2 regions of the Salipiger sp. CCB-MM3 genome follow, and region 2 is predicted to be linked to the other one. Evidence: riboswitches for the same ligand, from Rfam matches in the RefSeq annotation. Region 2 holds a riboswitch; the other holds the start of a gene.
What was found. A riboswitch is a leader RNA that binds a small molecule or an ion and turns the genes downstream of it on or off. The one in region 2 is predicted to bind cobalamin.

Region 1: it holds a riboswitch for cobalamin, as region 2 does, so the genes downstream of both, AYJ57_RS14345 (TonB-dependent receptor plug domain-containing protein) here and nrdH (glutaredoxin-like protein NrdH) in region 2, are expected to answer to the same signal.

Annotation. Positions count from the first base shown of each region.
Region 1 is NZ_CP014596.1:86,331-100,978, reverse strand. It holds gene cobD (threonine-phosphate decarboxylase CobD) at 1-144, opposite strand, end outside; gene cbiB (adenosylcobinamide-phosphate synthase CbiB) at 141-1,091, opposite strand; gene AYJ57_RS14385 (hypothetical protein) at 1,088-1,870, opposite strand; gene AYJ57_RS14380 (histidine phosphatase family protein) at 1,867-2,508, opposite strand; gene cobU (bifunctional adenosylcobinamide kinase/adenosylcobinamide-phosphate guanylyltransferase) at 2,507-3,037, shown strand; gene cobT (nicotinate-nucleotide--dimethylbenzimidazole phosphoribosyltransferase) at 3,021-4,037, shown strand; gene cobS (adenosylcobinamide-GDP ribazoletransferase) at 4,034-4,798, shown strand; gene AYJ57_RS14360 (ABC transporter ATP-binding protein) at 4,806-5,543, opposite strand; gene AYJ57_RS14355 (FecCD family ABC transporter permease) at 5,540-6,523, opposite strand; gene AYJ57_RS14350 (ABC transporter substrate-binding protein) at 6,520-7,335, opposite strand; gene AYJ57_RS14345 (TonB-dependent receptor plug domain-containing protein) at 7,335-9,167, opposite strand; cobalamin riboswitch at 9,281-9,486, opposite strand; gene AYJ57_RS14340 (ABC transporter permease) at 9,574-10,902, opposite strand; gene AYJ57_RS14335 (ABC transporter ATP-binding protein) at 10,899-11,579, opposite strand; gene AYJ57_RS14330 (hypothetical protein) at 11,586-12,008, opposite strand; gene AYJ57_RS14325 (alkaline phosphatase) at 12,082-13,548, opposite strand; gene AYJ57_RS14320 (ROK family transcriptional regulator) at 13,861-14,648, opposite strand, start outside.
Region 2 is NZ_CP014596.1:1,273,122-1,287,769, reverse strand. It holds gene AYJ57_RS19620 (gluconate 2-dehydrogenase subunit 3 family protein) at 1-228, opposite strand, end outside; gene nrdF (class 1b ribonucleoside-diphosphate reductase subunit beta) at 645-1,619, opposite strand; gene nrdE (class 1b ribonucleoside-diphosphate reductase subunit alpha) at 1,738-3,861, opposite strand; gene nrdI (class Ib ribonucleoside-diphosphate reductase assembly flavoprotein NrdI) at 3,846-4,259, opposite strand; gene nrdH (glutaredoxin-like protein NrdH) at 4,279-4,500, opposite strand; cobalamin riboswitch at 4,598-4,798, opposite strand; gene AYJ57_RS19595 (asparaginase) at 5,373-6,365, shown strand; gene AYJ57_RS19590 (alkaline phosphatase D family protein) at 6,459-7,868, shown strand; gene katG (catalase/peroxidase HPI) at 8,148-10,322, shown strand; gene AYJ57_RS19580 (FadR/GntR family transcriptional regulator) at 10,481-11,248, opposite strand; gene denD (D-erythronate dehydrogenase) at 11,267-12,232, opposite strand; gene AYJ57_RS19570 (TRAP transporter substrate-binding protein) at 12,308-13,327, opposite strand; gene AYJ57_RS19565 (YncE family protein) at 13,621-14,648, shown strand, end outside.

The DNA.
Region 1 (14,648 bases), 290 kb from region 2:
GGCGGGGATCGCGGGCACGGGGTAGGGCTCGGGATTGATGCCAGTGGAGAGGTCGAGCCACTCGGCGCGGGTGCCTCCGAAGCGGGTCATCGCGGCATCGAGGTTGCCGCCGTGGTCTCGGGTCTTTTTGTCGGGGGTGGTCATGCGGCGCAGCGAAGCAGGATCATGGCGGCGAGCGCAAGGGCGCAGAGCGCCATGCTGCGCCGGTAGAGGCGCAGGGCGCGGGTCAGATCGCCTGCGGCCGGGTCGGGCGCGCTGCCGTTCAGCCAAGGCTCCTTAGCCACCCGCGTGCCGTAGACGCGCGGCCCCGAGAGGCGGATGTTCAGCGCGGCGGCCATGGCGCCCTCGGGCCATCCGGCATTGGGCGAGCGGTGCTTGGGCGCGTCGCGCCGCATCACCCGCAACCCGCGCAGGGCATGGCGACCAGAGGCGATGGCGAAAAGCGCCCCGGTCAGCCGCGCGGGCAGCCAGTTCACCACATCGTCGAGCCGCGCGGCGGCCTTGCCGAAGGCTTCAAAGCGGTCATTGCGATGGCCGATCATCGAGTCGAGCGTGTTGATCGCCTTGTAGCCCGCAATCCCCGGCAGCCCCGCCACGGCGCCCCAGAAAAGCGGCGCGATGATCCCGTCCGACGTGTTCTCGGCAAGGCTCTCGGTGGCGGCGCGGGCGATCCCGGCGGCGTCAAGCTGCGCCGGATCGCGCCCGACGATCATCGCCACGGCGGCACGTGCGGCCGCCAGATCTCCGCGCGCCAGCGGGGTCGCCACGGCGGCGACATGGGCGTGCATGGCGCGCATGGCGATCAGCGGCCAAGCTAGAGTCGCGCCGATCAGGCTGCCGGCGAGGCTATTCGGAAGCGCGCTCTGGATGGCCAGCGCAGGCAGCACCGCCAGCGCCACGATCAGTGCCGCCGCCAGAACGCCGAGAGCCAGCCTGCGCGGGCGGGCGCCATGGTTCCAGCGCCGCTCCAGCGCGGTGATCGCATGGCCGAGCCATGTCACCGGATGGCCGATCCGGGCGTAGAGCCACCCCGGCCAACCGAGCAGCAGATCGAGCGCCATCCCGCCCAGCATCATCAGCGCAAAGCTCATGCCTCGCCCGCCCGGAAGCTCAGGATGCCGGTGAGCCCGGCTTCGGCCAGCGCGTCCGCCGCGCGCGAGGGGACGGTGCCGGGGGCGAAGATCAGCCCTCGGGCCGAGCCGGTGTGAGCGCGCAGCCAGCCAAGCGCGCCGAACTCGCGCGCCAGATCGGGCGTCGGGCAGGCCGGGCCGCGCCGGGCGCTGCAGCGGCGCGCGGAGGCCGAGGCGAGCGCGGCGCGGCGCGTCAGGTCGCAGGTCGGGTCCTCCCATTGCGCCACGAGGTCAGAGATATCGTGAAAGCCGCCGTCCGACGGATCGGTGCGCTGCGGCGGCCCCCAGAAGCCGCCGAGGATCTCGCAAGGTGGCGGCGGGGGCAGGTGGCGCAGAACTCGTGCCTCGCGCGAGGCCCAGAGCAGCCGGTCGGGCTGGGGGTACATCAGCGGGTCGGTCGCGCCCTCGATGGCGAGGCAGGCGGCGGCAAGGGTCTCCGCATCGCCGCGAAACCCCGCCGCGCGGGCCAGTGCGACCAGCGTGGCGGTCGACGCCCCTGCGCCAAGGCCGGGTGCGAAGTTCCGCGAAGCGTTCGGAAAGTCCGGCGCGATCCCCAGCAGCTGCGCAAGCCGCCTCAGATCGGTAGCGCCAAAGAGTGGCGGTTCGGACACCGCTTCTGCTGGCGCATGGACATGCAGCGCCGGGCAGGGCAGCGTGACGAGGGCCACAGGGCCATCCTCGCCCATGCGCCCCTGCAGCCATTCGCCGAAATGGCCGAAGACGGTCACCACGTCTCTCATGCGCAATTGGTCCCGATTACCGAGAGGGGGCCTTCCACGCCGCAGCGCAGACGCGTTACCGAAAGCGGCGCAACCTCGAAGGCGAGCCCGGCATGAACCGCGCCGCAGACCTGCGACAGCGCCGCGCGGATCACTCCGGCGTGCACCATCAGCACCACGGGCGCGCCAAGCTCCGCCGCCGTCTGCCCGTGCTGCATGAGCGCGGGCGCTGTGCGGGCGCAGAGATCGGCAAAGCTCTCGCCCTCGGGCGGCGTCCAGCGGGCCAGATCGGGGCCGTCCAATGGCCCGAGATCGGGCATCTGATCGAAGCGCAGCCCGTCATGAGCGCCGAAATCCTGCTCCCAGAGGCGCGCGTCCTGCTGCACCTGCAGATCAGGCCACAACGCCTCGGCGGTCTGGCGGCAGCGCCGCGCGGGGCTGCTGATCAGCAGCGCAGGCCGGGGCAGTCGGGCGCGCAGCGCAGCGATCGCCTCGGGCTCTAGCCGGGCCGCGGCATCGGTGCGGCCAAACAGCCGCCCGGCCTCGGCCAGCGGCGCGTGGCGGATCAGGATCAACTCTGCGCTGTGCGGTGCTCTGTCGTGCAACTGACTGCTTTGCCCTTTTCTTTTTCCGGCTTTGATGGTTTCCCATGCGGTCATGAAAAGGTCGATCCTTATCACCGGCGGGGCCCGCTCCGGCAAATCGACCCTTGCGGAACGCAAGGCGCTGTCGGTGTGCGGGCAGGCCATCTATATCGCCACCGCCCGGATTTACGAGGGCGATGCGGAGATGGCAGCGCGGATCGCCGAGCATCAGGCGCGGCGCGGCGAGATGTGGCAGACCCTGCATGCGCCGCGCGATCTGTGCGGCGCTCTCGACGGCAGCGATGGCGGGCTGCCGCGACTGGTGGATTGCCTGACGCTGTGGCTGACCAATCTGCTGCTCGAGGGCGGCGACTGGCGCGAGGAAACGCAGGCGCTGGTCGAGGCCATCGCCCGGCAATCGGCGCCGGTGATCTTCGTGACCAACGAGGTGGGCGCGGGCATCGTGCCGGAGAACCGGCTCGCGCGCGAGTTCCGCGATGCGGCGGGCTGGCTGAATCAGGCCGTCGCCGCGGCCTGCGACGAGGTGTGGCTGGCGGTGGCTGGCTATCCAATGAAGGTGAAACCAAATGAGCATTCTTTCTGACGTGACCGCGCTTTCGGCGGTGGCCGGCCTTGCCGGGACGCTGCCCACTGCCGATGAGGCGGCGGCGCAGGACGCGCGCGCGCGGCAGATGAGCCTGACCAAGCCGCCGGGCTCGCTGGGACGTCTGGAGGAGATGGCGATCTTCATGGCGGGCTGGCAGGCGACGCCGCGCCCCGAGATCACGCGGGCGCAGGCGCTGGTCTTTGCGGGCAACCACGGCGTTTGCGCACAGGGCGTGAACCCGTTCCCGCAGGAGGTCACCGCGCAGATGGTGGCCAATTTCAAGGCCGGGGGCGCGGCGATCAACCAACTCTGCCGCGCCTCCGGCGCCGAGCTTGCGGTGATCGCGCTCGATCTGGACCGCCCCACCGCCGATATCACCGAAGGCCCCGCGATGAGCGAGGCCGAGACGCTGGCAGAGATGCGCCGCGGCGCCGAGGCGGTGCCCGAGGGTGCGCAGGTGGTGATCCTTGGCGAGATGGGGATCGGCAATTCGACCATCGCCGCGGCGCTGGCCTGCGCCAGTTTCGGCGGTGACGCCGAGGGCTGGATCGGGTGCGGCACCGGCTCGGACGCTGCGGGTCTCGCGCGCAAGGCCGATGCGGTGCGCCGGGCCTGCGCGCGCCACGCCGGTGTGGAGGGCGCGGCGCTTCTGGCGGCGCTCGGTGGGCGCGAGCAGGCGGCGATCTGCGGTGCGGTGCTTGAGGCCCGGGCGCGGCGCATTCCGGTGATCCTCGACGGGTTCATCTGCACGGCGGCGACGGCACCGCTCTTCAAGGCCGACCCGAAGCTGCTGGATCATTGCCTGGTCGGTCACGTCAGCCGCGAGCCGGGGCACGCCCGCCTCCTCGAGGCTATGGGCAAAGCGCCGGTGCTGTCGCTCGACATGGCGCTCGGCGAGGGCTCGGGCGCGGCGCTGGCTCTGGGGGTGCTGCGCGCGGCGCTGGAGTGCCACAACGGCATGGCGACCTTCGCCGAGGCCGGGGTCGCCGGGGGATGAGCGCGCAGCGCGCCCTAGGCAAACGGCGCCGCGAGCTGCAGGTGGCGGTGATGCTGTTGACCCGCCTGCCAGCCGGGCGGCTTTCGGGCGATGCGCCCGCGCTGCGCGAGGCCCGCTGGGCCTTTCCGCTGGTTGGGGCACTGGTGGGGCTGATCGGCTGGGCGGTGTTTGCAGGCGCGCTGGCCGCGGGCGGCTCGGGGCTGCTGGCGGCGCTGCTGTGCCTGACGATCACGGTGCTGGTCACCGGCGCGCTGCATTTCGACGGTCTGGCGGACTTCGCCGATGGCATCGGCGGCGGTCGCGACCGGGCGCATACGCTCGAGATCATGCGCGACAGCCGCATCGGCAGCTATGGCGTCATGGCGCTGATCCTCGCCTCTGGCCTCTGGACCGCCGCGCTCGCGGATCTGGAAGAGACCGCCGGGCCGCTGCTTTTCATGGTGATCGGCGCGCTGAGCCGCGGTGCGATGAGCGCTCTGCAGGAAAGCCTGCCTCCGGCGCGGGCCGACGGCATGGGCCATCTCGCGGCGGGCCGCCGCCGGGCGGGGCAGGTGGCGCTGCTGGTTGCGGTGCTGCTGTCGGTGCTCTTGGCCGGGTTGGCTGGCCTTGCGGTCGTGGCGGTCTGCGCCGTGGTTGCCTTGGCGCTCGGCACCATCGCGCGGCGCAAGCTGGGCGGTGTCACCGGCGACGTTCTGGGCGCGGCGCAACTGCTTTCCGAGGTCGCCGCCTGGGTGCTTCTGGCGGTCCTGCTGCCCGGCTGAGCCAGGCTCAGCGCGCCCGGCCCATGGGCTGGAACACCGGCCCGTCGGGGGTTTGCGCGTGATAGGCGGTGATGCCGAAGCCGCGCGCCAGCAGCGCGTCGGTCAGCACCTCCTCGGGGCTGCCGTCGGCCAGAAGCTGGCCCTCGGCGAGCATCACCAGCCTTGTGCAATGGCGCGCCGCCAGCCCGATGTCATGCAGCGACAGCAGCACGCCGCGTCCCTCGGCGGCGAGGTCGCGAAAGACCTCCATCGTGGCGATCTGATGCGCCGGGTCGAGCCCGCCGGTGGGCTCGTCGGCCATCAGCAGCGGCGTTTCCTGTGCCAGCGCACGTGCGATCAGCGCGCGGGCCTGCTCGCCGCCCGAAAGATTGGTGGCGCGGCGCTTGCGCAGCGGGCCGAGGCCCATCTTGGCGATCGCCGCCTCAACCGGCGCACTGGCGCGGTCGCCGTGCGGCAAGCGCCCCAGAGCCACCAGATCCTCGACCTTTACCGGCCAGGCGATCTCGCGCGCCTGCGGCATCCAGGCTGCGGCCTTGGCGCGTTGCTCGGGGCTGAGCGTGGCCAGCGAGCTTTGACCCTGCGCCAGAATCAACCCCAGCGCGGCGCGCATCAGGCTGGTTTTGCCCGCGCCGTTGGGGCCGATGAGGCCGACGACCTCACGCTCGGCAATCTCAAGCGAAAGTCCCGAAAAGACCGGGCGATTGCGCAGGGTGACCGACAGATCGGAGAGGCTCAGCAGGGTCATGCGCGTTCTCCGCGGCTGCGCCAGACGAGATGCAGGAAGAAGGGCGCGCCGACGAGGGCGGTCAGCACGCCGAGCTTCAGGTCGCGCTCGGGGGCGACTACCCGCACCGCGATGTCGGCGGCCAGCAGCATGGCCGCGCCGCCCGCCGCCGAAACCCAGAGCAGCGCGCCGGGCCGTCCGCCCACGGTGCCGCGCAGCAGATGCGGCACCACCAGCCCGACAAAGCCGATCGCTCCGGCCACAGCCGTGCCCGCGCCGACGACGCAGGCGGTGCCCAGCACCACGCGCAGGCGCAGCCGCTGCAGGTTGATGCCCATGGAGGCCGCGGCGTCCTCGCCCAAGGTCAGCGCGTCGAGCCCGCGCCCGACACCGGCGAGCAGCACCACGCCCACCGCCATGAAGGGCAGCGCCAGCCAGACGTGCAACATCGAGCGGTCGGCCAGCGATCCCATCATCCAAAAGACGATCTCGCTGGCGGCGAAAGGGTTGGGCGAGAGGTTCAGCACCAGTTGCGTCAGCGCGCCCGCCACCGCCGACAGCGCAATCCCGGCAAGGATCAGCGTCAGCGTCTCGCCGCCCCGCCCGGCCAGCAGCATGAGGATCAGCACGGCAACCACCGCGGCGGCCAGCGCGCTCAGCGGCAGGGCGAGCGCGAAGGTGGCGGAGAGCCCGGTCTGGATCGCCAGCACGGCGCCAAGCGCGGCGCTGGCCGAGACACCCAAGAGGCCGGGCTCGGCGAGCGGGTTGCGCAGATAGCCCTGCAGCGCCGCCCCCGCCAGCCCCAGCGAGCCGCCGATCATCAGCGCCAGCAGCATGCGCGGCAGGCGGATCTCACGCATCACCATGGGCAGCGGGCCGTCGCCGCCGGCGATCAGCGCGCGCAGGCTCTGCGGCAGGGTCGCATCGGCGGGGCCAAGCGACAGCGAGAGTGCCGCCAGCGCCAGCACCAGCGGCAGGAGAAGCGCGAGGGCGCGGGTCATTTGATCTCCTTGCGGAAGTCGGTGAGGTCGGCGATGGCCCGCAGCACGTGTGGGGTGCCGCAGATCCAGTCGCTGCCGGTCATCTGATGTCCGGCGCGCGCCTCACGGATCTGGCGCAGCACCGGATGCGCGAGGATTTCCTCGGAACGCGATGCGCCGGGGTAGGGGCGGGCGGTGATCAGCGCTTCGGGATCGGCCATGGCCAGCGCTTCGAGCGGCAGATGACCGCCGCCGCCGGGACCGGCTATATTGTCGAACCCTGCGGCCAGCAGGATTTCCCCGGCCAGCGTGTTGTCGCCCGTGGTGTAGCCATTGGCGTAGTAGAGCGCGGCGGTGGGGTGGCGTGCGATCTCTGCGCGAAGCGCAGTCAGCCGGGTTTCGAACTCGGTGACGAGGTCTTCGGCGCGTGCCTCACGCCCCAGCGCCTTGCCGATGGTCCGGATCCGGTCCGGCACATCATCGAGCGAATAGGCGGGCGGCAGGGTCAGCACCTCTGTGCCGAGGCGCTGCAGCATCTGCACCGCCGCCTGCGCGGTGAAACTGCCCGAGATCACCAGATCAGGGCGCAGCAGCCAGACCTCCTCGGCCTGCCCGTGGTTCGCCGGAAAAGCCCGAGCCTCTTCGGCCATGGCCGAGCTATGCGGGTCGCTTGCCAGATCGGAGACAGAGACCAACTGACCCGGCGCGGCAAGCAGCATCGCCAACTGATCAGTACAAAGATTCATCGAGACGACGCGCGCCGGTGCCTCGCCCGCCGCGCCCGCGAGCGGAGCGGTGGCCAGGGCAAGACAGAGCAGCGCGCGCCGCAGCATCAGAAGCTGCCCCGGACGCCGAAATAGGCGGCGCGGTCCGAGGTGCCGTAGCCCGTCACGGTCTGATAGTCCTCGTCGAAGAGGTTCTCGACCCGCAGGTAAAGCTCGGCATTGTCGCTCAGCGCGTAGCGGAAGTTCACATCGGCGACGGTGTAGTCGGGCAGGGAGTCGTTGGTGTCCTCCACCCCGGCAACGTGGCGCACCCGGAAGGCGCCGCTGAAGTCATCGGTGAACGCCGCATCAAGCGTCAGCGCAAGATCATGCAGCGGCACGCGGGTGAGGCGGTCGCCGGTCTCGGCGTCTTCAGTGTCGGTCCATGTGTAGGCCGCCGCCAGCCCAAGCCTGTCGGTGATCTGCGTTTCTCCCGACAGCTCGACACCCTGCATCCAGCTTGTCCCTTTGACCTGCGAGTACGCCCAAGTGTCGTAGTTGTACTCGATGAGATCGGTGATCTCGGTGCGGAAGAGCGTCGCCGTGATCTTGCCGCCGTCAAAGCGCTTCTCGGCGCCAAGCTCGTAGCTGAGCGAGGTCTCGGGCTCGAGATCGGGATTGCCGGCATAGGCGTTGTAGCGCTCGTAGAGCGAGGGGGCCCGGAAGCCGGTGCCGACGCTGGCGCGCAGGGTGACATCATCGCTGGGCAGATAAGCCAGCGAGACGCGGCCGGTGGTCTTGCCGCCGAAATCCGAGTGATCGTCGTGGCGCAGGGCGGTCACCAGTTCGATCTGGTCCGACAGGTGCCAATTGGCCTGTGCCCAGATGCCATAGGTGTCCTGATCGCCCTCGTCGCCGTCATTCTCATACTGCTCGCGGGTGGCATCGGCGCCAAAGGTCAGAGTGGTGGCCGAAAGCTCTGCTTGTCCCTGATAGCCCAGCGTCCAGCGTTGGCCATAGAACGGGTAGTCATAGCCGTTGCTCGACGTGGAACGGTCGTTCTCGAAATACTGGAGCGAGAGCTCGTGGCTCAGCGCGCCCGCGTCGATGCGGGCAAAGCCGCGCAGACCGTATTGCTCGCTCTTGGAGACCTCGTCATGGGTGCCATCGGCAAGGACAGGGTAGCTCTCGTCGTATTCGGTTTCGGTCTTCTGCCAGAAGCCGGATGCGCCCAGAGTGACCGTATCGGTCAGCGCGTAATCGCCCGAGAAGCTGAGACGTGTGGACTCGTGGCCGTCCGCCTCGTCATTGCCGTCGTCCTCGTCGGCGGCAGAGAAACCATCGGTCTCGACCCGGCTCAGTGTGGTGGCAAAGCTGCCGCGCTCGCCCAGATAGCCGAGGTTGTAGCTTAGCTTTCGGGTGTTGTAGCTGCCGTATTCGGCGGCGACGTTCTGGCTGAGGCCGGGCTCCGTCGGGCGCGCGGTGGTGATGTTGATCACACCGGCGATGGCCTCGGACCCGTAGAGCGCCGACTGCGAGCCTTTCAGCACCTCGATTCGGCTGATGTCTGCGGTGGTCAGCGCGCCGAAGTCGTATTCGATCTGCGTGCCCGACGGGTCGTTGACGTTGATCCCGTCGATGTAGACGCCGATGTACTGGCCGCTGGCACCGCGGATGCGCAGCGTGGTGTTGGTGCCGATGCCGCCGTTGGTGGTCACGCTGATGCCCGGAAGGCTGGCAAGATAGTCGGCGACGCGAGTCTCGCCGGTCTTTTCCAGATCTTCCTTGGTCACAACCTCGACCGTCGCGCCGCTGCGCTCGAGCTCGGTGCTCTCGCCGCGGTTGGCGCTGAGGGTGATGGTGCCGAGGTCATATCCCTCCTGCGCGTAGGCGGCGCCGGACAGGCTGGCTGCCGCTAGGGCAGTTGCGGCGCGCAGGCCGAACAAAATGGGTCGCTTCATTGTCCCTTCTTCCTTTTTATGTGTCGTAAGAAGGGACTCCCCCCTTCCGCAGACGGTTAGCGTCATGCCACCTCTACGGAAGGTCCGTCGCCCGCAGCGCTCCCCGCGCCGGGACTGGGTGATCGGCTTCGGCAGGTCTCCTGACTCGCGGGTCACAGCTTCGCCGGGTCTTCCCGCCCCCGAAGGGAGCAGTGACATGGTCCGGCATCGCTCTCCGCCTACAGTTGCGGGGGCAGTTGCGGAGTTGGGCCAAGGCCCGCACCGCATTCCCTATTCACCGAGCGGCAGGCCGCCCGGAACCGAAGCAGGCACCGAATAGCGGCTTGATCGCCGCCGCGCAACAATCACAAACGGTCAGAGGGCGCGAAGGGGGCGGCGAGGTGTCGCGCCGATGGGGAGGATCAGCTTAGCTGCGCAGCCCGTCCACAACCGGCTGTCGCAGCACCATTGCGGCGGGCAGCAGCGACAGCAGCATGGTCACCGACACAAAGCCTGCGAGGAAATGCAGCTCGCCCCATCCCAGCGGGGCAGAGATGGCGATATCGGTGCGGGCAGTGACCACGCGCGACAAAAGCTCAGCCGCGCCCCAGCCGACCCCGAGCCCCAGCACCGCACCGCTGAGCAGCAGCGCCGCGCTGAACGCCCAGACTGTGGCAAAGACAAAGCGGCGCGGTGCACCCAGCGCGCGCAGCAAGGCAATCTGACGGCGGAACAGGCGGGTGAGGATGAAGAGGCCCAACAGGACCGAGGCGGCGACCAGAACCTGTGTGACCAGCGCCAAAAGCGACATCGCCTGCCGCACGTCGCCCATCACCCGGTAGAGGCCAGACAGCACCGCGCCGGGAAAGAAGGCCATGGTCTCGCCGTCGCGGGTGAACTCCGAGCGCAGGGCGTAATTGGCCCAAAGCTCGTCGGAGCGGATCACCACAGCAGGCGTGCCGGGGAAATACTCGGGGTCAAAGGGCGGGCCCATCTGGGTGTCGCGGTCTGGCGCATGTCCATTGGCAAGGCCGTGGATTTCCCAGACGTATTCGACCGGGATGAGGATCGCCCGGTCCCATGGCGTGCCCGTGGGTGCCATGCGCCCGGTGACGGTGATGCCGCCGCCATGACCGTGCTCATCGCGATGCGCCTCGGCATCGGCGGCGTCGCCAACCTCATGCGCCGGAGTGAACTGCGCGCCGATCTGCAGCGGCACCAGCGCGCCGATCACCGCTTCTGCGTGATCCTGCCAGAGACTGCCCTCAATACGATCATCGCTCAGGTGGCGCAGGAATTCGGCGGTGGTGCCCACCACGGGGGCGTTGCCATAGCTGTCGCCAAAGGCCAGCGGCGCGGCGATGGCCACATGCTCTTGGGTCTCGATCTCGGCATAGGTGGCGCCCGAGATCAGTGCCATATCCGAAGGCTGCAGGAACACCGAGGCGAACAGCGCGGTGAGCTCGCTGCCCGGCGCGGCGACGATGAGGTCGAACTTGTCGGCGGCCTGCGCGGTGCCGTGACGCAGCCCGCGCTCCTGCGCGAGCAGCCCGACGCCCATGCCCACCGAAATGGCGATCAGCAGAACGAAAAGCACGGCACTGGTCCGGAACCGGCTGAGGAACCCGCGCAACAGCGGCCAAGGTGCGTAGCCGTGCAGTACCAAAAGGCCAGTGAGCAAGGCAGGCAGCAGCAGAACGATCAGCAGGCCGATGTCCTGCGCCAGCACCGGCAGGCTGTCCCAGAGCATCCTCATGCCGCCACCTCGTCCTGTGCGAGACGTCCGTCGGCGATGGTCAGCACCCGGTCCATCCGCGCCAGCAGCGCCGCATCGTGGCTGACGGCGATCAGCGTGGTGCCCTGCGTTCGGACCAGCCCAACCAGATCGTCGATCAGCCGGTCGGCATTGGGCCGGTCGAGGCTCGCGGTCGGCTCGTCGGCCAGCAGCACCGGTGCTTCGGCAGCCATGGCGCGGGCGATGGCGACGCGCTGGCGCTCACCACCCGAGAAGCTGGTCACACGCCGGTCGGTGTCGGAAAGCCCGAGCGCGGCGAGGCGCTGGGCGGCGCGCTGGCGCAGGGCGGCACGCTCGGCGCGGGGCCGGAAGAGGGCGGTGAGCGCGGCGTTGTCCAGAGCGCCAAGCTCTTCGAACAGCAGGAAGTCCTGAAAGATCATGCCGATGTTCCCGGCGCGGAAGCGCGCGCGGCGCTCTGGGCTCTGCGCAAGCAGGTCGGCCTCGCCCCAGCGCACGGAGCCGGTGGCGCGCTCGAGCAGCCCGGCGATGGCGTAAAGCAGCGTGGATTTGCCAGCGCCGGAGGCACCGCGGATGCCGATCAGCGCCCCCGCCGGGGCAGAGAGGCTGGGCACATCCAGCAAAACACGGTCGCGGGGGCTGCGCACGGTCAGCCCGGAAATCTCGAGAGGGAGGGACATGGCGGCTCAGCCGTAGCTGGCGTCGGTGAGGCGTATCATGCTGAGAAAGCCGGTCTCTGGGTCTTTGTAAGCCCCGAGCTCCAGCACGCCGCTGGTGACGATCTTCACGTTGAAGGGCGTCACATCCACGATGCGCTTGGTGTAGACCGCGACGATGTCATTGGGCCATTCGGCCTCGGTCTCGCAGAAGGGGCAGACCGCCATGGGCATCTTGGTGAGCACGAAAAACCGGCTCTCGGCCTTCAGCGGCGGCGCCATGAACCCCTCGACCGTCAGGCGCTTTCCAGCGCTGGCCTTGGCGAGGTCCGAGAGGCCACGGCCCTTGGCCTGATAGAGCTCGCGCACTTTCAGCGGGTCTTCGGCGGCAGCAGCGGTGGTAATGAAGGGTGTGGCGAGAGCGGAGGCGATGAGCCTGCGGCGGGTCAGCATTGGGGGGTACCTATCGGTCGGAACGGCAGCGGGGGCGGTCTGTGCCGCCCCCGCCCAGCATATCAGATCAGGGTCACTCGGCGGCGACGGCGTGGTTCATCACGTGGAAGATCACGTTCTGCTCGATGGTGCCGTCGAAGAGATGCGCCCAGGGGCCTTTGGCGTAGACGGCGACGTCTTCACCCGAGTGGCTTTCCGACGACTTGGGGATCAGCGCCTGCTGCACATAGTCGAGGTCGGTCGCCTCTTCTTGGGTCACATCGGGGCGCGAGCCGGCGTAGTCGTTGCCTTCCTGTACCAGCACCGAGCCGGCACCGTTGAGGTAGCCCACCACGGTGTAGGGCTTGCCGTCGTCGGCCAGCACCAGTTCGTCCGAGTGCATCTCGCCGGTCTTGGCGACGTCGTAGCACAGACCCTCGATCGGGGTGCCGCGACCGCAATAGCCGTTGAAGGCGATCGAGTGCTCGTGGTCGGCGGTGACGATGATCAGCGTGTCGGCGTCATCGGTCAGCTCGTCGGCCATGGCCACGGCGTCGGCGAAGGCCATGCCGTCGATCATCGTGCGCTTGGCGTTGCCGGCGTGGTTCGCGTGGTCGACGCGGCCCGCTTCGATCTCGAGATAGTAGCCGTTGTCGTTCTTCGACAGATACTCGATCGCCGCCTTGGTCATGTCGGCCAGCGAGGGCTCGTCATCGTCGGCGCGGTCGGCTTCGTATTCCATGTGGCTGTCGTTGAACAGCGCGAGGATCGGGGTCTCGCCGTCGAGGTTGAGGCCGCTGAAGGTCTCGGTGTTCCAAGCGTATTGGGTTCCCTTGCCGGTGGCCTGCTCGATCAGGTTCACGCCATCGGGACGGCGGCCGTTGCCGCCCTCGTCGAGCGTCACATCCTCACCGGCGAAGTAGCGGCGACCGCCGCCCATGGCGAGATCGACGACACCCGCGTCCATCTGGTCGATCAGCTGGGCCGCGATGTCTTTCTGGGCGGTGCAGCCCTCGGGCACTTCGCCTTCCCAGTTGCGGTTGGCGGTCTTGGCATAGACGCCCGCGGGGGTGGCGTGGGTGAGGCGCGCGGTGGAGATCACGCCAACCGATTTGTCCATGCCGGTGACGATCTCGGCGAAGGTGGTCAGTTCGTTGCCTGCCACGGTCGCGCAATCGTCGTGGATCGCGTCGCCGCCGAGGTTGATCAGGTTGAAGCGCTGCTTGACGCCGGTGTTCATCGCGCCCGCGGTGGGGGCCGAGTCCGGGGTCTGAGCGTTGATGTTGTAGGTCTTCACCAGCGCGCTGTGGAAGTCGGGCGTCTCGTAGGGCAGCACGTGCTCTTCGCCCAGTTTGCCTTCTTGCTGACCGGCATAGAGGCGGGTGGCGTAGTTGGTGCCGACGCCATTGCCGTCGGCAACCAGCAGGATGACGTTCTTGGCACGGCCGGTGTTCACTTCGCGGTTGATGATCGCCTGAATGGCGTCCTGACCGGCGGTGAACCAGGCGTCATTGGCCTGCGAGATGTCCTGAGCGCTGGCGGTGCCAGCGGCGAGGATCATGGCGAGAGAGGTGGTGGTGAAGATCGTTTTCACGACTGCGACGCTCCGAAGTTCGGGGGGCAGGGCCCATTGCACGATTGAGGGTGTCTCAGGCCTCAGACCGCATCTGCGTCACGGGTGTGTGATGATTGGATGAAAGAAATGTAAAACGGACTTTGGCGACCGCCATTCGCATGGGGCCGCATGTCTGCTTCGGGCGCAATTTCCGGTCGGCGCGGGGTCTGTATGGCGCCCGGCGCACGTGATCGGAAATGCAAAGTAACGATATAACGTTTCGGCATTCATGTCGAGAAGAGATCTCGAGCCATCGCCTTACTGAAAGAAATACTGCGCGTAGATCGGCGCGCAGCCTGCGCCGAGGGCGCGCGCGTTGGCGCCGACCTGCGCCGCTTCGGGGCGGGGGGGCAGCATGCCACGGGTGTCGAGCCTTTCGAGCGCCTCGCGGGTGCGCGTCACCACCCGGTTGCGCACGTCGGCGGGCATGGCTCCGTCGATCAGCGCCACTTCGAAATCCATCACCGAGCCGATTGAGCGGATCGCATGTGCCAACGCATCGCCGGTGCGGTCCACCCAAGGGCCGATCTGCGCCTCGAAGGCGCGCCAGTCCTGCGGCTGCGTCCAGAGCGCCGTGGCATCAAGCCCATCGGCGACGATCGCCGCCTCCAGAAGATAGAGCGAGGCGGCGTCGATCAGCGGCAGTTCACCGCCCTCGGGCGCAGGCACACGCAGCGAGCCGAAGGCACCTGCGTTGTTATGCGCGCCAACGGTGACGCTGGAATTCAGAACCACACCGCCGCCGATGAAGGACCCGATAAAGAAATACGCGTAGTCGCCGAACTCGCGCCCGCGGCCAAAGACATGCTCGGCGCGGCAGGCGGCGGTGCCGTCGTTTTCGGTGAAGAGCGGCAGATCAGAGGTCTTGGCGATTTCTTCCTGCACGTTAATTTCCGCCCAGACGCTGAAATCCACCGGCGCGCCCAGCACCTCGGTCCAGCTCCAGATCTCCGAGGGCGCGGCGATGCCGATGCCGCAGAGGCGCTCGCGCTGGTAGGCGCTCAGCCCGTGCGACAGCTCGTCCATGCCGGAGGCGAGATAGGCGA
Region 2 (14,648 bases):
TTCGATCGCGCCGGGGCCATCGCCTTCGGAGGGGATGAGCCGCGCGGTCGCAGCCATCACAAAGGCCCATTCATCGGCGCTGAGATATTCGCGTTCGTATTGGTCGAGGGAGACGGGCGCCGGGGCTTCTTGCGCAGAGGCAGAGGCGGCGAGACCCGAGAGGGCGACACCAGCGGCGGAGGCTTTCAGAAAGCCCCGGCGGCTCGGGTATCCGGGTAGATCGGTCATAAAGGGGTGTCCTGCCGGTACTTAGGTGGAACAAACGTGCGCTCGCGCAGAGCGACACTTTGTCGCCCTACGCGGCGTCACCTTGCCGCGCAAGATGACCACGCCCGGATGCAACGCCGCTATGATCACAGATCATAAGCCCTTGAAGAGGCGACACGAAAACGTGACTTTGCGCATGATGACGGGAAAACCCCTCAAAATGAGGGCCGCCATGCATCGCGCATGACGGATTTGTTTAGCGTTAAACCACCCCTGTGAGCCCAGCCCGCACACTCACTGTGCATGAATGCAGAAGTCGCGTTTCCCTGCTGTGATCGCCGTGTTCTCGCATTTCGCACACAGCTGCATGCCAAAAAAAACGCCGCGGTCAGCAGGGCTGACCGCGGCGCGGAAATCTCTCACAATGAACGCTGGCGTCAGAAGTCCCAGTCTTCATCCTCGGTGGCCACGGCCTTGCCGATCACATAGCTCGAACCCGAGCCCGAGAAGAAGTCGTGGTTCTCGCTGTCAGGGCTCAGCGCGGCCAGAATAGCGGGGTTCACCTCGGCAGCTTCAGGCGGGAAAAGCGCTTCGAAACCAAGGTTCTGCAGCGCCTTGTTCGCGTTATAGTGGAGGAAGGCCTTGACCTCTTCCGTCAGCCCGATGCCGTCATACAGCTCTTCGGTGTAACGCGCCTCGATGTCGTAAAGCTCGAACAGCAGCGAGAAGGCGTATTCCTTCAGTTCGGCCTTGCGCTCCTCGCTCTCGCGCTCCAGCGCGCGCTGGAACTTGTAGCCGATGTAATAGCCATGCACCGCCTCGTCACGGATGATCAGGCGGATGAGGTCGGCGGTGTTGGTCAGCTTGGCGCGGCTCGACCAATACATCGGCAGGTAGAAGCCCGAGTAGAACATGAAGCTCTCGAGGAACACCGAGGCGACCTTGCGCTTCAGCGGATCGCTGCCCGCGGCATAGGTTTCCAGCACCGCGCGCGCCTTGGCCTGCAGATGCGGGTTCTCTTCCGACCAGCGGAAGGCCTCATCGACCTCACGGGTCGAGCAAAGCGTCGAGAAGATCGAGCTGTAGCTGCGCGCGTGCACCGCTTCCATGAAGGCGATATTGGTCAGCACCGACTCTTCATGCGGGGTCTGCGCATCGGGCATCATCGCCGGCGCGCCGACGCTGTTCTGGATGGTGTCCAGCAGCGTGAGCCCGGTGAACACCCGGATGGTCAGCCGCTGCTCGGCCTCGGTCAGCGTCGCCCAGCTTTGCACGTCGTTCGACAGCGGCACCTTCTCGGGCAGCCAGAAGTTGACGGTCAGACGGTTCCAGACCTCGAGGTCCTTCTCGTCCTGCAGCCGGTTCCAGTTGATCGCCCGCGGCACGGCGGGGGAGGTGACACTGTCCTTCATCGGATCATCCCATTCGCGGGCCATCGGCCCTCTATCATCCAGAGCGCCCCGCGCCCCTTTCATTGTTCCACAAATACGCCGGGGGTCCGGGGGCAGCGCCCCCGGTCCAGCGAAGGTCTCAGAGCGTGCAGGACACGCAGCCCTGCACCTCGGTGCCCTCCAGCGCGGTCTGGCGCAGGCGCACGTAGTAGATCGTCTTGATTCCCTTCTTCCATGCGTAGATCTGCGCGCGGTTGATGTCCCGCGTGGTCGCCTCGGCGGGGAAGAAAAGCGTCAGCGACAGGCCCTGATCCACGTGTTCGGTGGCGGCGGCATAGGTGTCGATGAGCTTCTCCGGACCGATCTCATAGGCGTCGCGGTAATACTCGAGGTTCTCGTTGTTCATGAAGGCGGCCGGGTAGTAGACGCGGCCGATCTTGCCTTCCTTGCGGATCTCGATCTTCGACACGATCGGGTGGATCGAGGAGGTCGAGTTGTTGATGTAGCTGATCGAACCGGTGGGCGGCACCGCCTGCAGGTTGCGGTTGTAAAGCCCGTGCTCCATCACGTCGGCCTTCAGTTGCTCCCAGTCGGCGCGCGTCGGCAGGGTGATGCCGTCGAACAGCGCCACGACGGTCTCGCTCTGCGGCAGCCAGTCGCGGGTCACATATTTCTCGAAGAAGCTGCCGTCGGCGTATTTCGACTTCTCGAAGCCCTTGAAGGTCATGCCTTTTTCCCGCGCCATGGCGCAGGAGGCGCGCAGCGCGTGATAGGCCACGGCGGCGAAATAGACCGAGGTGAACTCGACCCCCTCGTCCGAGCCGTAGTGCACATGCTCGCGGGCGAGATAGCCATGCAGGTTCATCTGGCCAAGGCCAATCGCGCGGCTCTCATCGTTGCCGCGGCGGATCGAAGGGACGCTGTCGATCGCCGACATTTCCGACACCGCGGTCAGCGCGCGGATCGCGGTCTCGATCGAGGTGCCGAAGTTGGGGCCGTCCATGGTCTTGGCGATGTTCATCGACCCGAGGTTGCACGAGATGTCGGTGCCCAGCTTCGAGTAGCTCAGGTCGTCGTTAAACTCCGACGCCTCGGCCACCTGCAGGATCTCCGAGCAGAGGTTCGACATGGTGATGCGCCCGTCCACCGGGTTCATCTCGTTCACCGTGTCCTCGAACATGATGTAGGGATAGCCGCTCTCGAACTGGATCTCGGCCAGCGTCTGGAAGAAGGCGCGGGCGTTGATCTTGGTCTTGCGGATACGCTTGTCCTCGACCATCTCCTCGTATTTCTCGGTGACCGAGATTTCCGAGAAGGGCACACCATAGACTTTCTGCACGTCATGCGGCGAGAAGAGGTACATCGGCTCGTTGCGCTTGGCGAGCTCGAAGGTCACGTCGGGGATCACCACGCCAAGGCTGAGGGTCTTGATGCGGATCTTCTCGTCGGCGTTCTCGCGCTTGGTGTCGAGGAACTTCAGGATGTCGGGGTGGTGCGCGTTCAGGTAGACCGCGCCCGCGCCCTGACGCGCGCCGAGCTGGTTGGCGTAAGAGAAGCTGTCCTCGAGCAGCTTCATCACCGGGATGACGCCCGAGGACTGGTTCTCGATGCCTTTGATCGGGGCACCGGCCTCACGGATGTTGGTCAGCATCAGGGCGACGCCGCCGCCACGCTTCGACAGCTGCAGCGACGAGTTGATCGCGCGGCCGATGCTTTCCATGTTGTCTTCGATGCGCAGCAGGAAGCAGGAGATCAGCTCACCGCGGCTCTTCTTGCCTGCGTTGAGGAAGGTCGGCGTGGCGGGCTGGAAGCGGCCCGACAGGATCTCTTCCATGAAGGACATCGCCAGCCCTTCGTCGCCGCGCGCCAACGCCAGCGCCACCATCACCACACGGTCCTCGTAGCGTTCGAGGAAGCGTTTCCCGTCGCGGGTCTTCAGCGTGTAGGAGGTGTAGTATTTGAACGCGCCGAGGAAGGTCGGGAAGCGGAACTTCTTGGCAAAGGCCGCGTCCCAGATCTTCTGCAGGAAGCTCTGCTCATACTGCGCGAGAACCTCGGCCTCGTAGTAGCCCTCGTCGACGAGATAGCCCAGTTTCTCGGTCAGCGAGTGAAAGAACACCGTGTTCTGGTTCACGTGCTGCAGGAAATACTGCCGCGCGGCCATGCGGTCCGCCTCAAAGCGGATGTTGCCGGCCTCGTCATAGAGGTTCAGCATCGCGTTGAGCGCGTGGTAATCCAGCGTCTCGTTCAGGCGGTCAAGCATGGGGTCCCCCAGAAAGCGTCGAGCCCGTCGTTGACGCGGGCGAAATCCTTGGTCGTTCCCGCCAGCTCGAAGGAATAGAGCAGGGGGACATTGCATTTTTGCGCGATGACGCGGCCCGCAAGGGCGAAGGTCTCGCCGAAGTTGCGGTTGCCGCCAGCGATCACGCCGCGCAGCAGCGCGCGGCGGGACGGGTCATTAAGAAAGCGGATCACCTGTTTCGGCACCGCGCCCCGGCCCTCGCCATCGGCGTAGGTCGGGCAGATCAGCACGAAGGGATCGGCGGTCTCGGGCGTCATCTCTTTCGGCGACACCGGGATGCGCAGCGCCGCCCGGCCAAGGCCAGAGATGAAGCGCGCGGTATTGCCGCTGGCAGAAGAAAAATAGACGAGCCCGGACATGGCCGATCCCCTCGAATGATCAGGAGGCGATGCGTGCGATCAGGTCGGGGCGGAAGCCCGACCAGTGGTCCTCGCCCGAGGTGACCACGGGCGCCTGGCGGTAGCCCATCTCGGTGACGCGAGCCATGGCGTCGGCGTCCTCGGTCAGGTCGATCACGTTGTAATCGATGCCCTTGGCGTCGAGCGCGCGGGTGGTTGCGGTGCACTGCACGCAGGCCGGTTTCGAGTAGACGGTGATCATGCTCTTGCGTCCTAAGCTGTGAAGGGGAGGGCGCGCCGCCGGACAGGACTTTTGCCTGCCGCCGTTTGATCACGCCCCGAACCCTCCGTTCGTGGTAAATTCTATCCGGCTTCCGGCAGGTCTCCTGGCTTTGCGGGTCGTGGTTCCGGCCGCGCCTTCCCGGGATATCCCAGTGGCTCTCAGGGCCTTCACTCGCCGCTTACAGTTGCGGGGGCAGCACCGGAATCAGACCGGTTTCCCTCTTAGCGCCGCGCCGGGCCGTCACCCGACTCGATGAACCGAAAGCAACTACATGTAGATCAGTTCACCAATAGGCCGTCAACATACAGTTAACGGTGGGCTGATCGGAAATCGCAAGATGATGTGGAATGAGGCAGATGAGACACGCGGCGCAGGTGGTGCCTCGGAATGCCTGCGGTCCAGAGACCACATCCGCCACGGCAGCGCCAGACGCCGCAATCCGAGCCCGCCCTTGCATCATTGAGCGGTGGACTGCTGCGACCAACGTAGACCGCAGAAACCGAGGCGGAATTGGCGCGCCTTCGCTGCCATGCACACAGAGCAGGGCAGGCTTGCAGCTTTTGCGATTGTGAGCAATTGGAACAGTTAGTACATTCTGCTCACAGACGCGGAAACGCGCTACGGGATTTCCCGGGGCTTACTCCTCCTCCCTCAAGCCCCGGAAATCGGCGGCGACCCTTCTCCTCCTCCCTTGGGTCGCCGCCTCCCCCCGTATCTTTCCCAAACGCTATCTTCCCTAAGGTTCCGAACCTCTGCATGGTCGATCCCGCGTGGGCGGCAATGCGCCGATCCTTCCGCGCAGACGCCGCCGGGCCTCATGGTCCGCCCATCCCGTGCCATAGGAGTTTCGCATGCCCCATATCGTTCTCGTCGCGACCGGAGGCACCATCGCCTCTTTTGCTCAGACCGAAGGGGGCCCGGTGACCGCCGGGCTGACCGGCGACGCGCTGCTGAAAAACCTGCACGCCCCATTGCCGGGCATCGAGGTCACCGTCGACAACCTTCCCGCGGCGGGCAGCAACGCGCTGACACTAGAGACAGTGCATAGCTTCTGCCGCCATATTGACGCGCGTCTGGCCGAGCCGGGTGTCGATGGGGTGGTCGTCACCCATGGCACCGACACGATGGAGGAAAGCGCCTTCCTCGCCCGCCTGCTGGTCAAATCCGACAAGCCCGTGGTGTTTACCGGGGCGCAGCGCCACGCGGGCCAGCCCGACACCGACGGGCCGCGCAACATGCGCGACGCGCTGCTCACCGCCGCCACGCCCGACCTGACCGGCGTCGGCGCGGTGATCGTCTTCGAGGGCGACATCCACGGCGCGCGCTACGTCAGCAAGGTGCACAGTTCGCGCGTCGACACCTTCCGCTCGAACGGCCACGGCAAGCTGGGCGAGATCGACGAGGGCGAGGTGCATCTCTACTCCCGCCCGGCGCGTCCGCGGTTTGTCATCGACACGCCCGCGCTCGATCCCGATGTCGAACTGGTGGCGCTGGGGCTCGGCAGCACGCCGCGCTATCTGCGGTGGGCCGGGGCCAATGGCGCCAGCGGCGCGGTGATCGAGGCCTTTGGCCGCGGCAATGCGCCCAAGGGCTTTGCGGATGCCGCGCGCGATCTGGTGGCGGCGGGCATCCCGGTAATCCTCGCCTCGCGCTGCCCCGAGGGGCGCACCCGCGCCATCTACGGCTCCGACAGCGGCGGCGTCACCATGGTGGAGGCAGGCGCACTGCTCGCCGGGGACCTGAGCGCCGCCAAGGCGCGGCTGCTGCTCGCCGCGCTCTTGCCGACCCTGCCCGCAGGTGCCGGGCGTATGGCGGCGATCGCCGAGGCCATCGCCAAGGTCTGACAGACCCTCCCGCGCGATTTTCCGCGCGGGCACGGGCATTTCCGCGGCGGATGCCTATCTCTAGCGAAGGCAAGAGACAGCAGGACCCCGCAGATGAGCAGTTTCCCCGATCGGATCGGCCCGATCCTCTATTTCCGTGCCGCAGAGGCAGATGCGCTGCGCGTCGCCGCGCTTGTGGTGCGCCCCGAGGGCGAGACGCCCGGCGAGATGCTGGCGGGCGGCATGGGTGTCGCCCCGCTGCCTCTGGCCGCCTGCGAGGGCCGCCAGCTTTGGCGCTATGATCTGACGCTGCCGCAGGACGCGCCGCACTACAGCTTCGAGGGCCGCGAGCGCCGGGTGCAGGTGGAACTCTCCGGCGATCTGCGCATCGCCTTCGTCTCCTGCAACGGCGAAGAGCATGGCGATCTTGGCCGCGACGCCGAAGAGCGCAACGCCATGTGGCAGCGCCTGCTTGGCCAGCACCGGGACAGCCCCTTTGGCCTCATGCTCATGGGCGGCGACCAGATCTATGCCGACGAGGCGACCGACGGCCATCCGCTCAGCGACGACTGGCCGGACGATATTCCCGAAAGCCCCACGCCCGCGCAGCTTGCCGATCTCGAACGCCACCTGCGCGCCCGCTTCTTCGAGCGCTACCTCAGCACCTTCTCGGCCCCCGGATTTTCCGAGGTCTCCGCCGAAGTGCCCGCGCTTTGCGTGTGGGACGATCACGATATCTGCGACGGCTGGGGCTCGCTGCACCGCGACGCCACCCGCTCGGCGGTGGGGCAGCTGCTGTTTCGCGTCGCGCGCGAGACCTATCTTCTGTTCCAACATGCGGCGCGCGAAGAGGATGTGCCGCAGCTTTTCCTCGACCCTGAGGGGCGCAGCCTGTCGTGGCGCCATGAACTGCCCGGCCTGACGCTCTTTGGCCCCGACCTGCGATCCGAGCGGGGGCGCCGGCAAGTCATGGGCGCGCCGGGCTGGCAGGGCGTCACCCAGATCGAAGGCGGCCCGCATACGTTCCTCGTCTCCTCCGTGCCGCTGCTCGGCCCGCGCCTGTCGCTGATCGAGGGGCTGATGATGGCGATCCCGAAGATGCAGAAATACGAGGACGATCTGCGCGACCAATGGCAGAGCCGCGCACATCGCGACGAATGGCGGCGGATGCTGAGCGAAGTGCTGCGGATGCGCCGCGCCGGGCCGGTCACCGTGCTGTCGGGAGAGATCCACCTTGCCACCCGCGCCGAGATGGGGGCGGGCGAGCATCTCATCCACCAGCTTGTCGCTTCGGGCATTTCGCACCGCGCGCCGCCGCGCGCCTATGCGCTGGGGCTGGGCACGCTGGCGGGACTGGGCGAGGCACCGCTGCCCGAGCATCCGATCCGCATCCGCCCGTTGCCGGGCCAAAGCACGCGCTACGCGGCAGAGCGCAACTACCTGCGGCTGGAGCGCCGCAGCGGCCAGTGGCGCGCGATCTGGGAGCTTGAGGACAGCGGCCCAACCCCGGCCATGGCACTGTGATGGCACCTTCGCGCTCCGCCTGTCACCATGACGCCGCCATGTAACCGGCTCGTGACATAAATGCAGCATGTGAAACTCATAATTTAGCCCGAGGCAGAATGACGCATGCGCAACGTCAGGTGGTACGAATCACCTGACCCGTCCGGTCCGTCTGGTTAGACTGCCCGTGCAGGAGGGAAGACGGCGTCGAGCCGGGCAGGGTCCGCCAAAGACCCGCGCCAGCGCCCCACGCCCTGCCTTCGTCCCGCGCAAGGATGACCATCCTATGGGAGAATTGACATGGACGGAAACGACATCAGCACCGCAGGCAAATGCCCGGTGATGCATGGCGGCCTGACCGAGCGGGGCCAGTCGGTCACCAGCTGGTGGCCCAAGAGCCTCAACCTCGACATCCTCAGCCAGCACGATCTGAAGACCAACCCGATGGGGCCGGACTTCGATTATCAAGAAGAGCTGAAATCGCTCGACGTCGAGGCGCTGAAGGATGACCTCCGTCAGCTGATGAAGGACAGCCAAGCGTGGTGGCCCGCCGATTGGGGGTCCTACGTCGGCATGTTCGCCCGCGTCGCGTGGCACGCGGCAGGCTCTTACCGTCTCGCCGACGGGCGCGGTGGCGGCGGCACCGGCAACCAGCGCTTCGCGCCGCTGAACTCCTGGCCGGACAACGTCAACACCGACAAGGGCCGCCGCCTGCTCTGGCCGATCAAGAAGAAATACGGAAACAAGGTCAGCTGGGCTGACCTGATGATCCTTTCGGGCACCATCGGCTATGAGGTCGCTGGCCTGAAGACGTTTGGCTTCGCCTTCGGCCGCGAAGACATCTGGCACCCCGAAAAGGACGTCTACTGGGGCGCCGAGAAGGAATGGCTCGCTGCCTCCGACAACCGCTATGACGACGTGTCGAACCCCGCGACCATGGAGAACCCGCTGGCCGCCGTGCAGATGGGCCTGATCTACGTGAACCCCGAAGGGGTGAACGGCCAGCCCGATCCGCAGAAGACCGCCGAGCAGGTCCGCGAGACCTTCAAGCGCATGGCGATGGATGACGAGGAAACCGCCGCGCTCACCGCAGGCGGGCACACCATCGGCAAATGCCACGGCAATGGTCTCGCCGAGAACCTCAGCGCCGATCCCGAAGCCGCCGAGCCCGAGTACCAGGGCATCGGCTGGATGAACACCAAGGGCCGCAGCATTGGCCGCGATCAGGTGGTCTCGGGCATCGAGGGCGCATGGACCTCCAACCCCACGCAATGGGACATGGGCTGGTTCGACATGCTCTTCGGCCACGAGTGGGAGCTGAAGAAATCCCCCGCCGGCGCATGGCAGTGGATGCCGGTGGACATCAAAGAAGAGGACATGCCCGCCGACGTCGAAGACCCGTCGATGAAGACCATGCCGATCATGACCGACGCCGATATGGCGATGAAAGTGGACCCGGCCTATAACGCGATCTGCCAGAAGTTCATGGCCGACCCCGCCTATTTCGCCGACACTTTCGCCCGCGCGTGGTTCAAGCTGACGCATCGCGACATGGGCCCCAAAGCGCGCTACTTCGGCCCGGACGTTCCCGCCGAGGATCTGATCTGGCAGGACCCTGTCCCCGCGGGGACAACCGATTACGACGTTGCCGCGGTGAAGGCGAAAATCGCTGCATCCGGCCTCAGCCCTGCCGAAATGATCGCAACCGCCTGGGACAGCGCCCGCACCTACCGCGGCTCGGACATGCGTGGCGGCGCCAATGGCGCGCGCATCCGGCTGGCGCCGCAAAAGGACTGGGCGGGCAACGAGCCCGTGCGTCTTGCCAAGGTGCTTTCGGTGCTGGAACCCATCGCCGCCGAAAGCGGTGCCTCCATTGCCGATGTGATCGTGCTGGCGGGCAATCTCGGGGTCGAGCAGGCGGCCAAGGCCGCGGGCGTCGATCTTGACCTGCCCTTCGCGCCGGGCCGCGGCGACGCCACCGACGAGATGACCGACGCTGAAAGCTTCGATGCGCTCGAGCCGCTGGCCGATGGCTTCCGGAACTGGCTCAAGCAGGACTATGCCGTCTCCGCCGAGGAGTTGATGCTCGACCGCGCGCAGCTGATGGGGCTGACCGCGCCGCAGATGGTGGCGCTCTTCGGCGGTATGCGCGCCATGGGCACCAACCACGGCGGCACGGCGCATGGGGTCTTCACCGACCGCCCCGGCGCGCTCAGCAACGACGTGCTGGTCAACCTCGTGGACATGGCCAACACCTGGGTGCCGGTAGGAGAGGGGCTCTATGAGGTCCGCGACCGCCAGAGCGGCGCGGTCAAATGGACCGCCACCCGCATGGACCTGATCTTCGGCTCCAACTCGATCCTGCGCGCCTATGCCGAGGTCTACGCGCAAGACGACAACGCCGGGAAATTCGTCAAGGATTTCGCCGCAGCCTGGACACAGGTGATGAACGCCGACCGCTTCGATCTGAAGTGAACTCGCGCATAAATTGAGAAGAGGCCCGCAGCCCTATGGCGCGCGGGCCTTTTTTCTGCGCGCAACCAAGCCGCCCCCCGGGCTTCTTCTCTTTAAAAATACGCCGGGGGAGTCGCGCGTCGCGCGACGGGGGCAGCGCCCCCTCAGCCCTTCGTCATTCAGCTCTGACCTGCCCGCGCCTTCAGCCGGTGCAGCACTTCCTCGCCGCCGCCATCGCCTTCGAAGAGTTGCCAGCGCTCCAAGAGCGGTTGGCCCGAGTTGCGGCAATGGTGCGCCATGGCCGCGCGTGCGCCACCGGCGTCGCGTGCGGCGAGCGCATCGACAATGGCCACATGCTCGTCGCGCGAGAACCGCGCAATGTCCTCGGCGCTCTGGCGGTTATTGAGGCGGGTCCATTCCGGATAGCGCTGACGCACGCGCCAGAATTCCTCGACCACCGAGACGAAGACCGAATTGCCGGTGGAGCGCGCGACGATCAGATGGAACTCGCGGTCATGCGCCTCGATCCGGTCGAAGGGCAGGGCGGTGTCGCACATGCCCTCGATACAGGCGTTCAGCGCCGCGATTTCCTCGGGCGAGATCGCCCCGGCGGCGATGGCGGCAATCTCGGGCTCGAAGACGGCGCGCGCCTCGACCAGTTCGAAGAAGCCCGGCAGGCCGCTCGGTTCGCCCTTCACCTCTGGCGGAGCGGCGGGCAGCGTATCGGCGACAAAGGCCCCGGCGCCGTAGCGGGTGACCACATAGCCCATAAGCTCCAGCGCGATCATCGCCTCGCGCACGGTGGTGCGGCTGACCCCGAGCTTTGCGACCAGATCCTTGTCGGCAGGCATCTTGGTGCCGGGCGCGAAGTCACCGGCGCGGATGCGCGCGGCGATCTCCTCGGCCACCAGCCGGTATCGTGGGGTCTGGATAATCGGGGTCAGCATCGCGTCTCTTTCGGCCCGTCAGGCCTTGGGCATGTCGTCTTCCATGTAGTAGCGCACGTTTTCCTCGAAGCTCGCGTCGGCTTCAAGCCCCAGCGCCAGCGCCTTGTCGAAGCGATAGTCGAACCGCCAGCCGCGCACGATCGCGGCGATCTCGGGCTGTTCTTCCCATTTGATCAGCTGCGCGGGTTCCGGCCCGGCCACGGCGGTGAGCGCGTCGATCATCTGGCGGATCGACAGGCGTTGTCCGGGCATGGTCATGCAGCGCTGCATGCCGAGGTCTTCGGCATCAAGCTCGGCGCCCTTGATCAGGTTTTCCACGCAGCGGCGCGGCGAGAGGTAGAAATGCTCTTGCCCTTCGTCCACCGGGCAGATCGCCGGCTCGCCGTTCAGCGGCTCGCGGATGATCGAGGACATGAAGGACGAGGCGGCGCGGTTGGGCTTGCCCGGACGCACCGAGATGGTCGGCAGGCGGAAGCCGCGGCCATCCACATAGCCTTTGCGCGAATAATCGTTGAGCAGCAGTTCCCCAATGGCCTTCTGCATGCCGTAGGAGGTCTGCGGGTTGGGAATGGTGTAATCGGTGATCGGGTCGGGCACCTCGCCGCCGAAGACCGCCAGCGAGGAGGTGAAGACCACCACCGGGCAGGTCTCCAGCGCGCGGCAGCGCTCCAGCACGTTGAGCGTGCCGTCGAGGTTGACCTTCATGCCTGCCTCGAAATCGGCCTCGGCATGGGCCGAGACGACGGCGGCGAAATGGAAGATCACGTCGGTCTCGGCGTCGATCAGCGCGTCCACCGAGGCACGGTCGGTGATGTCGCAGGCGCGGGTCTCGACCGGGAAGGGGGCCTCAATGGGCTCGGGCGCCACAATGTCGGCCAGCGTGATCTTGTCGATGGGCGCGTCGCGCAGGTCGCCGCGCGCGGCGAGGCTTTGGGCAACCTTGCGGCCGACGAAACCGCCGCCGCCGATGATCAGAACGTTCATCCTAAGTGTCTTTCCGTAGCAATGGAGGGACGCGCGCGGCCGGGGATGGCCGCGCGCTCAGATGTGGGGCCGGGATCAGCTGTCGCTGTCCTGACCAAGGCCGATGCGCTTGAGGAAGGCCTTGTGGCTGTCGACCATGACCTTGGCCTCGGGCGATTTCTCGGCCCAGACGTCCCAGCGGCTGATCGCGGCCTTGCGGAAGGCGGCGCGGTCCTCGGCGGACCAGTCGTAGATCGTCACGCCTTTCTCGGGCAGCGAGGTCAGCGCCTCGCCGTTCTGCACGATGGTGCGCATCATCAGGTTCAGCGCCAGATCATCCACCGCCGCTTTCAGGATCGCCTGCTGCGCCGGCTCGAGCCCGTCCCAGACCTGCTTGTTGCAGGCCAGATGGTCCGAGCTCATCGAGTGGAAGCCGGGGTAGGTGGTGTGCTTGGCGATGTCGTAGATGCCAAGGCCCACGTTGTTGGCCAGCGTCGAGGCGTCCGCCCCGTCGATGATGCCGGTTTCCAGAGCGGTGAAGATCTCGGTGAAATCCATCACCACCGGGGTGGCCCCCAGTTCGGCGAAAATCTCGGATTCCATGCCCGGCGGCGAGCGGAATTTCCAGCCCTTGAGGTCTTCGATCCCGGCCAGCGGCGCGGTGGAGTTCATCGACTCCTGACCGCCCAGATAGGCGCCGACGAATTCCATCCCGCTTTCGTGGTACAGCTCGTTGATCGCCTCGCGGCCACCGCCCTGCGAGATCCAGCTCAGGTACTGCAGCGGCGTGTCGTAGCCGCCCATGGTGTCGGCGACGAATTGGAACGCCGGGTTGCGCCCGGTCTGATAGCTGGGGTTCGTCATGTCGCAGTCGAGGATGCCGTTGGCGGCGGCCCCGAAGGTCTCGGCCGAGGCGACGACGGCGGAACTGTAGAACATCTCGAGGTCGAGCGAGCCGCCCGACATGGTTTCCACCTGCTCGGCGAACTCGCGCACAAGCTGGCCTGCGACGGATTCCGGCGACTGGTGGGTCTGGATGCGCAGCGTGGTCTGGGCACTGGCGGCACCCGCCAGCAGGATCGCGCCGGCAACGGCGGCGGTAAAGGTCTTGGACATGAATTCTCCTCCCTGTGAATCGTCCTCCAGGGAAATGCGTAGCAAGGGCATTGACTGATTGCCAGACAATCCGTCAATCACGCAGCGCGTTTGCGGGTATCCGCAGATTGGGCGCTGGGTCGGGGCGAGATCACGGCCATGTCATGTGACACGCCAAATACTTGACTGGAAAAGTCGGTCATTCTAGTCAGATGGTACCTGCGCGCCCCTCGCCGCAGAGCCACGGCGCTGCGCCCAAGCTATTGCTTTCAGTTTTCAGCGGCCCGCCCGGCCGCCTCCAAAGGAGGACTCTCATGTCCCTTGCCACGGCACTCCGCACTGGCGTCTGCGGTCTCGCGCTTTCCGCGCTGATGGCTGGCGCTGCGCTTTCCGATCCGTTCACCGGCCTTGCCAAGGGCTTTGAGGGCCAGATGATCGCCGAGGGGCTGAACCGTGCGCCGATCACCGCCGGAAGCACCGCCGAGATCCGCGGCAAGGGCTTCACCCCCGGTCAGAGCGTCGTGCTGCGGCAGAATGGCGTCGCGCTGAACGAGGGCGCGCCGATCGTGGCCGATGCCAAGGGCACCTTCCGCACCGAGATCACCGTCCCCGAAGCCGCTGAGCCGGGGCTTTACCCGGTGGTGGCCGAGATCGCCGATCCGGCCTTTGCCATGACCGTGGACCTGAAGGTCTCGCCGGTGCTGCCCGAAAGCGGCGGGCTCAACGTCACGTCGCAGAAACTGGCGTCGGGGCTCTATCAGGTGGCGCAAACCCCGGATGCGCTCTACGTGACCTCCGCCGTGGGCCGTCCGCCGGTGACCGAAAGCAAGCTGATGAAGCTTGATCCGTCGACGCTGGAAGTGCTGGCTGAAGTGACCCCCGCAGACGCGCCGGATGGCGACAATGGCCGCGATGGCGGTGTCTTCGCGGTCTATGGCGTTGGCGTCGACGTGGCGCAGGGGCAGGTCTGGGTGACAAACACGCGGCAGAACACCGTGGCGGTCTATAGCGCCGACGATCTGTCGCTGATCAAGCAGTTCGAGCCCGGCGCGGTGCCGCACCCCCGCGATGCGCTCGTGCTGGACGGCAAGGTCTACGTCAGCGCCACCTTCGAGCCGGTGATCCACGTCTTCGACAGCGCGACGCTGGAAGAACTGGCCCCGATCGAGCTGCGTTCGGGCAAGCGCGGCGAGCGCTTTGGCACCGCCAGCATGGACATCGACGCCGAGAGCGGCAGGCTGGTCGTGGTCAGCCTGACCACCGACGAGGTCGCGACCGTCGATCTGGGCACCGGCACGCAGACCTCTGTGCATGCGCTGCCGCTGTCCAAGCGCACCATCGG